Regions from separate parts of the Streptomyces cinereoruber genome, predicted to be linked through region 2. Evidence: riboswitches for the same ligand, from Rfam matches in the RefSeq annotation. Region 2 holds a riboswitch; each other region holds the start of a gene.
The links. A riboswitch is a leader RNA that binds a small molecule or an ion and turns the genes downstream of it on or off. The one in region 2 is predicted to bind cyclic di-AMP.

Region 1: another riboswitch for cyclic di-AMP. It lies ahead of CP977_RS32580 (LysM peptidoglycan-binding domain-containing protein); the one in region 2 lies ahead of CP977_RS18605 (M23 family metallopeptidase).
Region 3: another riboswitch for cyclic di-AMP. It lies ahead of CP977_RS13855 (LysM peptidoglycan-binding domain-containing protein); the one in region 2 lies ahead of CP977_RS18605 (M23 family metallopeptidase).

The regions. Positions count from the first base shown of each region.
Region 1 is NZ_CP023693.1:7,244,681-7,246,873, forward strand. It holds gene CP977_RS32575 (phosphoribosyltransferase family protein) at 1-195, shown strand, start outside; gene CP977_RS32580 (LysM peptidoglycan-binding domain-containing protein) at 192-1,088, opposite strand; cyclic di-AMP (ydaO/yuaA leader) riboswitch at 1,095-1,268, opposite strand; gene CP977_RS32585 (DUF6197 family protein) at 1,652-2,193, shown strand, end outside.
Region 2 is NZ_CP023693.1:4,147,635-4,149,827, reverse strand. It holds gene CP977_RS18610 (aldo/keto reductase) at 1-62, opposite strand, end outside; gene CP977_RS18605 (M23 family metallopeptidase) at 149-1,273, opposite strand; cyclic di-AMP (ydaO/yuaA leader) riboswitch at 1,285-1,431, opposite strand; gene CP977_RS18600 (PP2C family protein-serine/threonine phosphatase) at 1,713-2,193, opposite strand, start outside.
Region 3 is NZ_CP023693.1:3,135,334-3,137,526, reverse strand. It holds gene CP977_RS13860 (transglycosylase family protein) at 1-567, shown strand, start outside; cyclic di-AMP (ydaO/yuaA leader) riboswitch at 826-997, shown strand; gene CP977_RS13855 (LysM peptidoglycan-binding domain-containing protein) at 1,001-1,714, shown strand; gene eno (phosphopyruvate hydratase) at 2,049-2,193, shown strand, end outside.

The DNA.
Region 1 (2,193 bases), 3.1 Mb from region 2:
GAGGACCCGCTGGTCCTGGACCTCAACCGGCGGGCCGGGGCGCTGCTGCGCTGCGAGAACCGGCTGGCCGTGGTGGAGGGCGCCACTCACCTCTTCGAGGAGCCCGGCGCCCTGGAGGAGGTGGCGGAACTCGCCACCTCCTGGTTCACCGGGCACTTCCGGCGCCGGGACGCCCCGGCGGTCGGCGCGGACTAGTAGGCGCCGTAGACGTTGTCGATGGAGCCGTAGCGGTCGGCCGCGTAGTTGCAGGCGGCGGTGATGTTGGCGACCGGGTCGTACAGGTCGGTCGACGTGCCGGGCACGTGGTACCGGTCGAAGGTCGGCTGGATGACCTGGAGGAGGCCCTTCGAGGGGGTGCCGTTGACGGCGTTGATGTCCCAGTTGTTGATGGCCAGCGGGTTGCCGGAGGACTCGCGCATGATGTTGCGGTGGATGCCCTCGTAGGAGCCGGGGATGCCGTGCTGGGCCATGATGTCCAGCGACTGCCGGATCCAGCCGTCGAGGTTGTCGGCGTACTGCGCGACGGCGGCAGGGGCGGCAGCGGCGGCGGCCGGGGCGGCGGCGGAGGCCCCCGTCGGGGCGCCGGAGGCCGGGGCGGTCGCGCGGCGCTCGGAGCGGCTCGCCCGGTCGTCCGTGGCGGACTTCTTCGCCTTCGCGGTGGTCTTCCGCTCCGTCTTCTCCTGCTTCTTCGTCGGCGCGGGGGCGGCCTCGGCCGAACCCCGATGAATCGTCAGCTCCAGACCGGGGTGAATGAGTGACGGGTTGTCACCCACGGCGCTCTGGTTGGCACGGTAAAGGCTCTTCCAGCCTCCCTGAATTCCCTTCTTGTGGGCGATCAGGGAAAGCGAGTCACCGCTCACGACGGTGTACGTGCGCGCGGCCGCCGGGGCCTTGGCGGCGACCGGGGCCGCGGCGGGCGCGGTGAAGGTCTTGGCAGCGATCTCCGGGGCCGCGGCGGGGGTCGCGGCGCCGGCCGTGGCGGGGGCGATCAGGGGCAGGGACAGCGCGGCTCCACCCGCGCCGACCAGGGCGAGGCCACGGGAGACGTGGTTGCGGCGGGGGCGACGGTGCTTACCGTGTGCAGGCATGACGGGATTCCTCTCCGGCGCCTACGAGGTGAGCTGTCGGGTTCGGACGGGAGGTGTCCGGCCGCGCGCACGCGGCTGCACCCCGAGCCGTTCCGGATCACCGGACCGGCGTATTCGTGGGTCCCCCGCTCCTGCCGTCGGGTGAAAAGGGAGGTTTCCGAGCGGTGGCAGGATTAGGCGTTCCGCTCGAATGGGGGTGACCGTAGGCCAGCAATGCGGCGAATAACAAGAGGATCAGATCGGCGGCACCCGTAAAAGGATCAACGAATTCGGGGAATTCAAGATCGGCCGGGCCCGGAAGGGGTCGAACTTCCTTGTGGGGTACGGGGCCGGAGGGGTCCGCACCGTGTGGAGGGCCGTGCGGAGTGAGTCGCGTCACCCGGTGAATTATGTCCGAATATGCGGCGTAATTCCATTGATGGGGGAATGAGGCGAAAATCGGTGAGGTGGTGTTTTCGGGGGTGATGGGTGGCTTTTGGTGGCATCGGGTGTCACTCAAGGGCAAAGCTCGCAAAGCCGACATTCCTCTCGAAGGATGGAGCGACCGACCCAGGAGCCGCCCGATGCCCCCCATCGCCCCCCAGCTCACCCCCGACGCCCTCGACCGCGAGGCCGCCGCCCTCTACGAGAGCGCCGTCTGGCAGCGGATCGTCACCGACTGGACCGCGCCGGCGCCCGAACGGCCGGCACCCGCACCCGTACCGCTCGCGCCCGCACCCGTATCGCCCGCGCCCGGGACCGTCCCGCTCGCACCCCCGCCGCCGGGGGAGGGGCGGAGCTGGCGGGACCTGCTCAGCGTGCCCGTGGACCGGCTCGTGGCCGAAGCCCTCGACGCGCTCCCGGCCCCGGGCCCCGCCGAGCGCCGCCTGCCCGGCCGGATCGGAGCCGTACTGCCGGACCGCCTCCACGCCTGGCGCCGCATCGGGCAGGCCGAGCTGCGCCCCTCGGTCCACCTCGGGTACGCGCGCCTCGTCCTGACCGAGTGGGGCTGGCAGAACGCCCCGTACAGACTCCGCGACAGACGCGGGGCCCGCTGTGTCTGCGGGGCGCTCCTCGCCGCCCACCGCCTCGGCTACGGCGGCGCGGACACCATGAACGAGGCGGC
Region 2 (2,193 bases):
CCGCCGAGGGCGAGCGGGAAGACGTGCAGGTCGGACGTGCCCAGCGTACGGAGAGAGGTCATGGGGTGGTCAACGGCCTCCGCCGCCGGGCCTATTCCGCGTGTTTCCGGGAATCCGGGGAGGAAGTTTCCGGGAATCCGGGAAGGGGTCAGACCGTCAGGCCCTTGGAGCGCAGCCAGGCCGCCGGGTCGACGCCGTCGCCGCCGCCGGGGTGGATCTCCAGGTGGAGATGGGCGCCGGAGACGTTGCCGGTGGCGCCGACGCGGCCGATCGTCTCGCCGGTGCCCACGGTCTGGCCGGCGCTGACCGTCATGGAGGAGAGGTGGCAGTACCAGATCTCGGTGCCGTCCTCCAGCTCCAGGACGATCCGGTAGCCGTAGGAGCCGGACCAGCCCGCCGACTTGACCGTGGCGCCGTGGACCGCCTTGAGCGGGGTGCCGGTGGGGGCGGCGAAGTCGAGGCCCGTGTGGTAGCCGGAGGACCACATGGAGCCGGACTGCATGTAGGTGGCGGTGAGGGAGTACGAGGAGAGGGGCATCGAGTAGCTGGCGGCGAGCTTGGCGAGGCGCTCGGCCTCGGCCTTCGCCCTGGCTTCCGCCTCCGCCTTGGCCTTGGCCTCCGCCTCGGCCTTCGCCTTCGCCTCGGCTTCCGCCTTCTCCGCGGCATCGGCCTTGGCCTGCGCCTCGGCGGCGGCCTTCTCGGCGGCCGCCTTCTCCGCCGCGGCCTTCTCGGCGGCGTCGGCGGAGGCCTGCTGCTGCTCGGCCTGCTGGAGGATGCGGGCGCGCAGGGCCTCGCCGGCGTCGGCGGCGCCCGGGGCTTCCGCCGTCGTCAGGCTCGTCCGCGTGACCTGGCCGGACCGCGAGGCCCGCTCGTCGGCCTCGGTGGTGTACGTGGCGGAGGTCAGCGGGTTCGGGTTGGCGCGGTCCGCGGAGACCGTCTCCCGCTCTTCCTGCGCGGGCAGGAGCGCGCCGACGCCGGGGAGGTCGTGGGCGTCGGGCAGGTTGAGGTCGGGGAGCGATATGGCGACCGGGGGCTTGTCCTGCGCGGTGGCGAGGCCGCCCGCGCCGACGGCGGCGATGACGCCGACGCCGAGGACGGTGGAGGAGCGGGCGAAGTTGGAGCGCTGCTTGACGACCCGGTGCCGACCGCCGGAGCGGGCCCGGTCGCGGAGGGAGTCCTCGGTGGGGTTCCACTCGGTGTCCGGGGCGGAGGGGGCCGCACCGCCGCCGAAAGCGTCGAAGGGGGCTTCGGGGGCAGGGGTGTTGGACGCCACGGAGGCGCGCTCCTTTCCTTCCTTCTCGCCTACCGGGTTAGCTGACGGGTTCGGAGCAGGAAGGTCTCCTACGGGCCCGGTCGCACGGGTGCGAAGGGCTCGATTCACCCCAAATGGTGGTTCCCCGGTTCCCTTTCGGGATTCGGCGCGTGCGCACGGTGCCGTCTCTTGCGACGGCTGGGACGACCGCGCTGCGTTATCGAACGTTAATAGACAGGGGGTCCCGATTCCAAGCCGCTCCTCTTGATCGTTCATTGAATTGGGAGGGATTGGTCCGACTTGACCCCCCTTCAGCAAGGCCGGATCCGGGAGCGACGAAACCTTCGATTTCTGACGGTTCATCAATTGTTATCGCAGGGAGACCTTTCGACTACCCCCGGTGACGGGGTCCTCCGGGTGATCGGGCGATCGGGGGGCGGCCGGCCGGCCGGGCGGGCGGTCAGCGCCGGGATCCGGACCCGCCGGGCGGCACCACCGGCATCGTGCGGCGCCGCTCCGGCTGCCCCGCCGTCGGGCGGTTCAGCGCGAGCAGCGCCATGTCGTCCGTCGCCCCGCCGCCCGTGTGGAGCCGTACGTCGTCCACGAGCGCGTCGAGCATCTCCTCCGGGCCCGGGAAGACCCGTCCGGCCAGCCGCTCCGCCGGGTCGTAGAAGACGCCCCGCGCGTTCCGCGCCTCCGAGAGGCCGTCGGTGTAGAAGAGCAGCGTCGTGCCCGGCGGGTACGGCCGGGCCTCGGCCCGGTCCGGCCACGACGCGAGGTCCCCCATGCCGAGGGGCAGCGCCGGCCGGCTCGGGTCGACCGACTCGACCCGCCCGTCCCCGTGCAGCATCAGCGGGGACGGGTGCCCCCGGTTGACGACCCGTACGAACCCGTCGAAGGTGCCGCTGCCGTCGGAGCGCGGGATCTCGGCCAGGACGGCG
Region 3 (2,193 bases), 1.0 Mb from region 2:
GCCCCCGCCGACCCGACCGCGCCGGCCACCTCCGCCACGCCGACCACCCCCGCCACGCCGTCCGCGCCGTCCGGGTCGGCGAACCCGACGGACCCGGCGGACCCGACGCTTCCGGCCGACCCGACGGCCCCCGTCGCCCCCGATGAGTCCGTTACGCCCGGTACGTCTGTTACGCCCGGTGTTCCGGGAGATGAGGGAGCGTCGGTCGCGCCCGGCACGGGCAAGCACCGGGGCGAGGCGGCTCCGGAGGAAACCGACAACTCGGACACCTCTGCTGAACCCGGGCGACATGCCTCGGACAAGGGCAACTCGCCTGAAGGTGTCGAATCGGCCCCGGGTGCTGGCGAAGCGAAGAATCCGGACGCAACGGACAGTCAGGGCTCTTCGGGTGAATACGTCGTGCGTCCGGGTGACAGCCTTTCGGGCATCGCCCAGGCGAACGAACTCCCCGGGGGCTGGGCCGCCCTCTACGACGCCAACAAGCGGACCGTGGGCATCGATCCGGACCTCATCCTCCCTGGTCAGAACCTCGACCTGACGCCGGGTTCGGTCTCGGAAGCCGGGTAGTTCATGGGCTTATGTCCGCTTCCGGACGAGTGAGACATGGGTCTCTTTGTCCCAACTGGCGTGTCGCGCCCGCAAACTCCGCTTCCGTCATCTCCCACCTGCGCAAACAGTCCCCTCCGAAGGGCAAGAAGAGGCGAAATTCGTCGTATGAGCCTCTTTGAACTTCGGAGGGTTCTGTGTCTACGGTCGTCACCGCTCGCCACCGCGGGCCCCGTCGACCGAAACGCCGAATCCTGCCGTCGGCCGATGGGAACAGTCGTCGCGCAAGCGCCGAAGGCAGGAGCGGGGGACCCAAGGTAAGCGCCGGGCCCGGCCGTCGAGAGACGGCCGACGACCGGCTTGGGGTGAAGCCGCGTGCTAGGACACGCGGCCGGGCAACTCTTCGGCCCGAACCCGACAGCTCACCTCGCAGGCGTCGGTGAGGAGAATCCCCATGCTGTTTTCCGTCAAGGGCAAACACCGCCGTCCCTCCAAGGCCACCCAGCTCGCCGCGCTCGTCGGCGTCACCGGTGTCGCCGTCGCCGCCCCGCTGATGACCGCGGGCACCGCCTCGGCCGCCACCGCCTCCGAGTGGGACCGCGTCGCCCAGTGCGAGTCCGGCGGCAACTGGTCCATCAACACCGGCAACGGCTACTACGGCGGCCTCCAGTTCTCGGCCTCCACCTGGGCCGCGTACGGCGGTACCGCCTACGCCCCCACCGCCAACCAGGCCTCGAAGTCCCAGCAGATCGCCGTCGCCGAGAAGGTCCTCGCGGGCCAGGGCAAGGGCGCCTGGCCGAGCTGCGGCGTGGGCCTCTCCGGCGCCTCCTACGACGGCGGCTCCGCCGAGAGCGCCCAGCAGGAGCAGCCGAAGCAGAAGAAGCAGCGCACGACCGAGCAGCCGACCACCCGCAGCGAGCAGCGCCAGGCCCCGAAGAAGGACCGCCAGGCCGCTCCGAAGGCCGCCAAGAAGACCGTCACCACCCCGACCGGCAAGACGGTCGCGAAGGGCGACGGCGAGTACAAGGTCGTCGCCGGCGACACCCTCAGCAAGATCGCCGAGGCGCAGGGCGTCAAGGGCGGCTGGGCCGAGCTCTTCGAGCTCAACGAGGACGTCGTCGAGAACGCCGACCTGATCTACCCGGGCCAGCAGCTCCACCTGAAGTGAGCCCGGCGGGTCGCGTGAGTCCGGCGGCTCACGCGCCCCCGATGACCCTCCCGCGGTGACCACCCCGGTCCGGCGCGCCCTTCCCCCGTGCGCGCCGGACCGGGGTTCCCCCTTTGGAGGGGCCCCGCGGCACCCCTCCGGCGGCCCACCTGACGGTTACCGATCAGTAGATCCGGGCCCCTTCGCCCCCTTATACGTGCCCTCGGGTCCTTTTTCGTCCCAGGGGGCGGGCGCCCGGCCGGTCGGAGCCTCCGGGGCGGTTAGGCTCTTGTCGCAAGGCCAAGCGACCCCGCATCGACCTTGCGTCACATCCAGCGTCACATCCCAGAAGGAGATGCTCGTGCCGTCCATCGACGTCGTCGTAGCCCGGGAAATCCTGGACTCCCGAGGCAACCCCACGGTCGAGGTCGAGGTCGGCCTCGACGACGGCAGCACCGGCCGTGCTGCCGTTCCGTCCGGCGCCTCCACCGGTGCGTTCG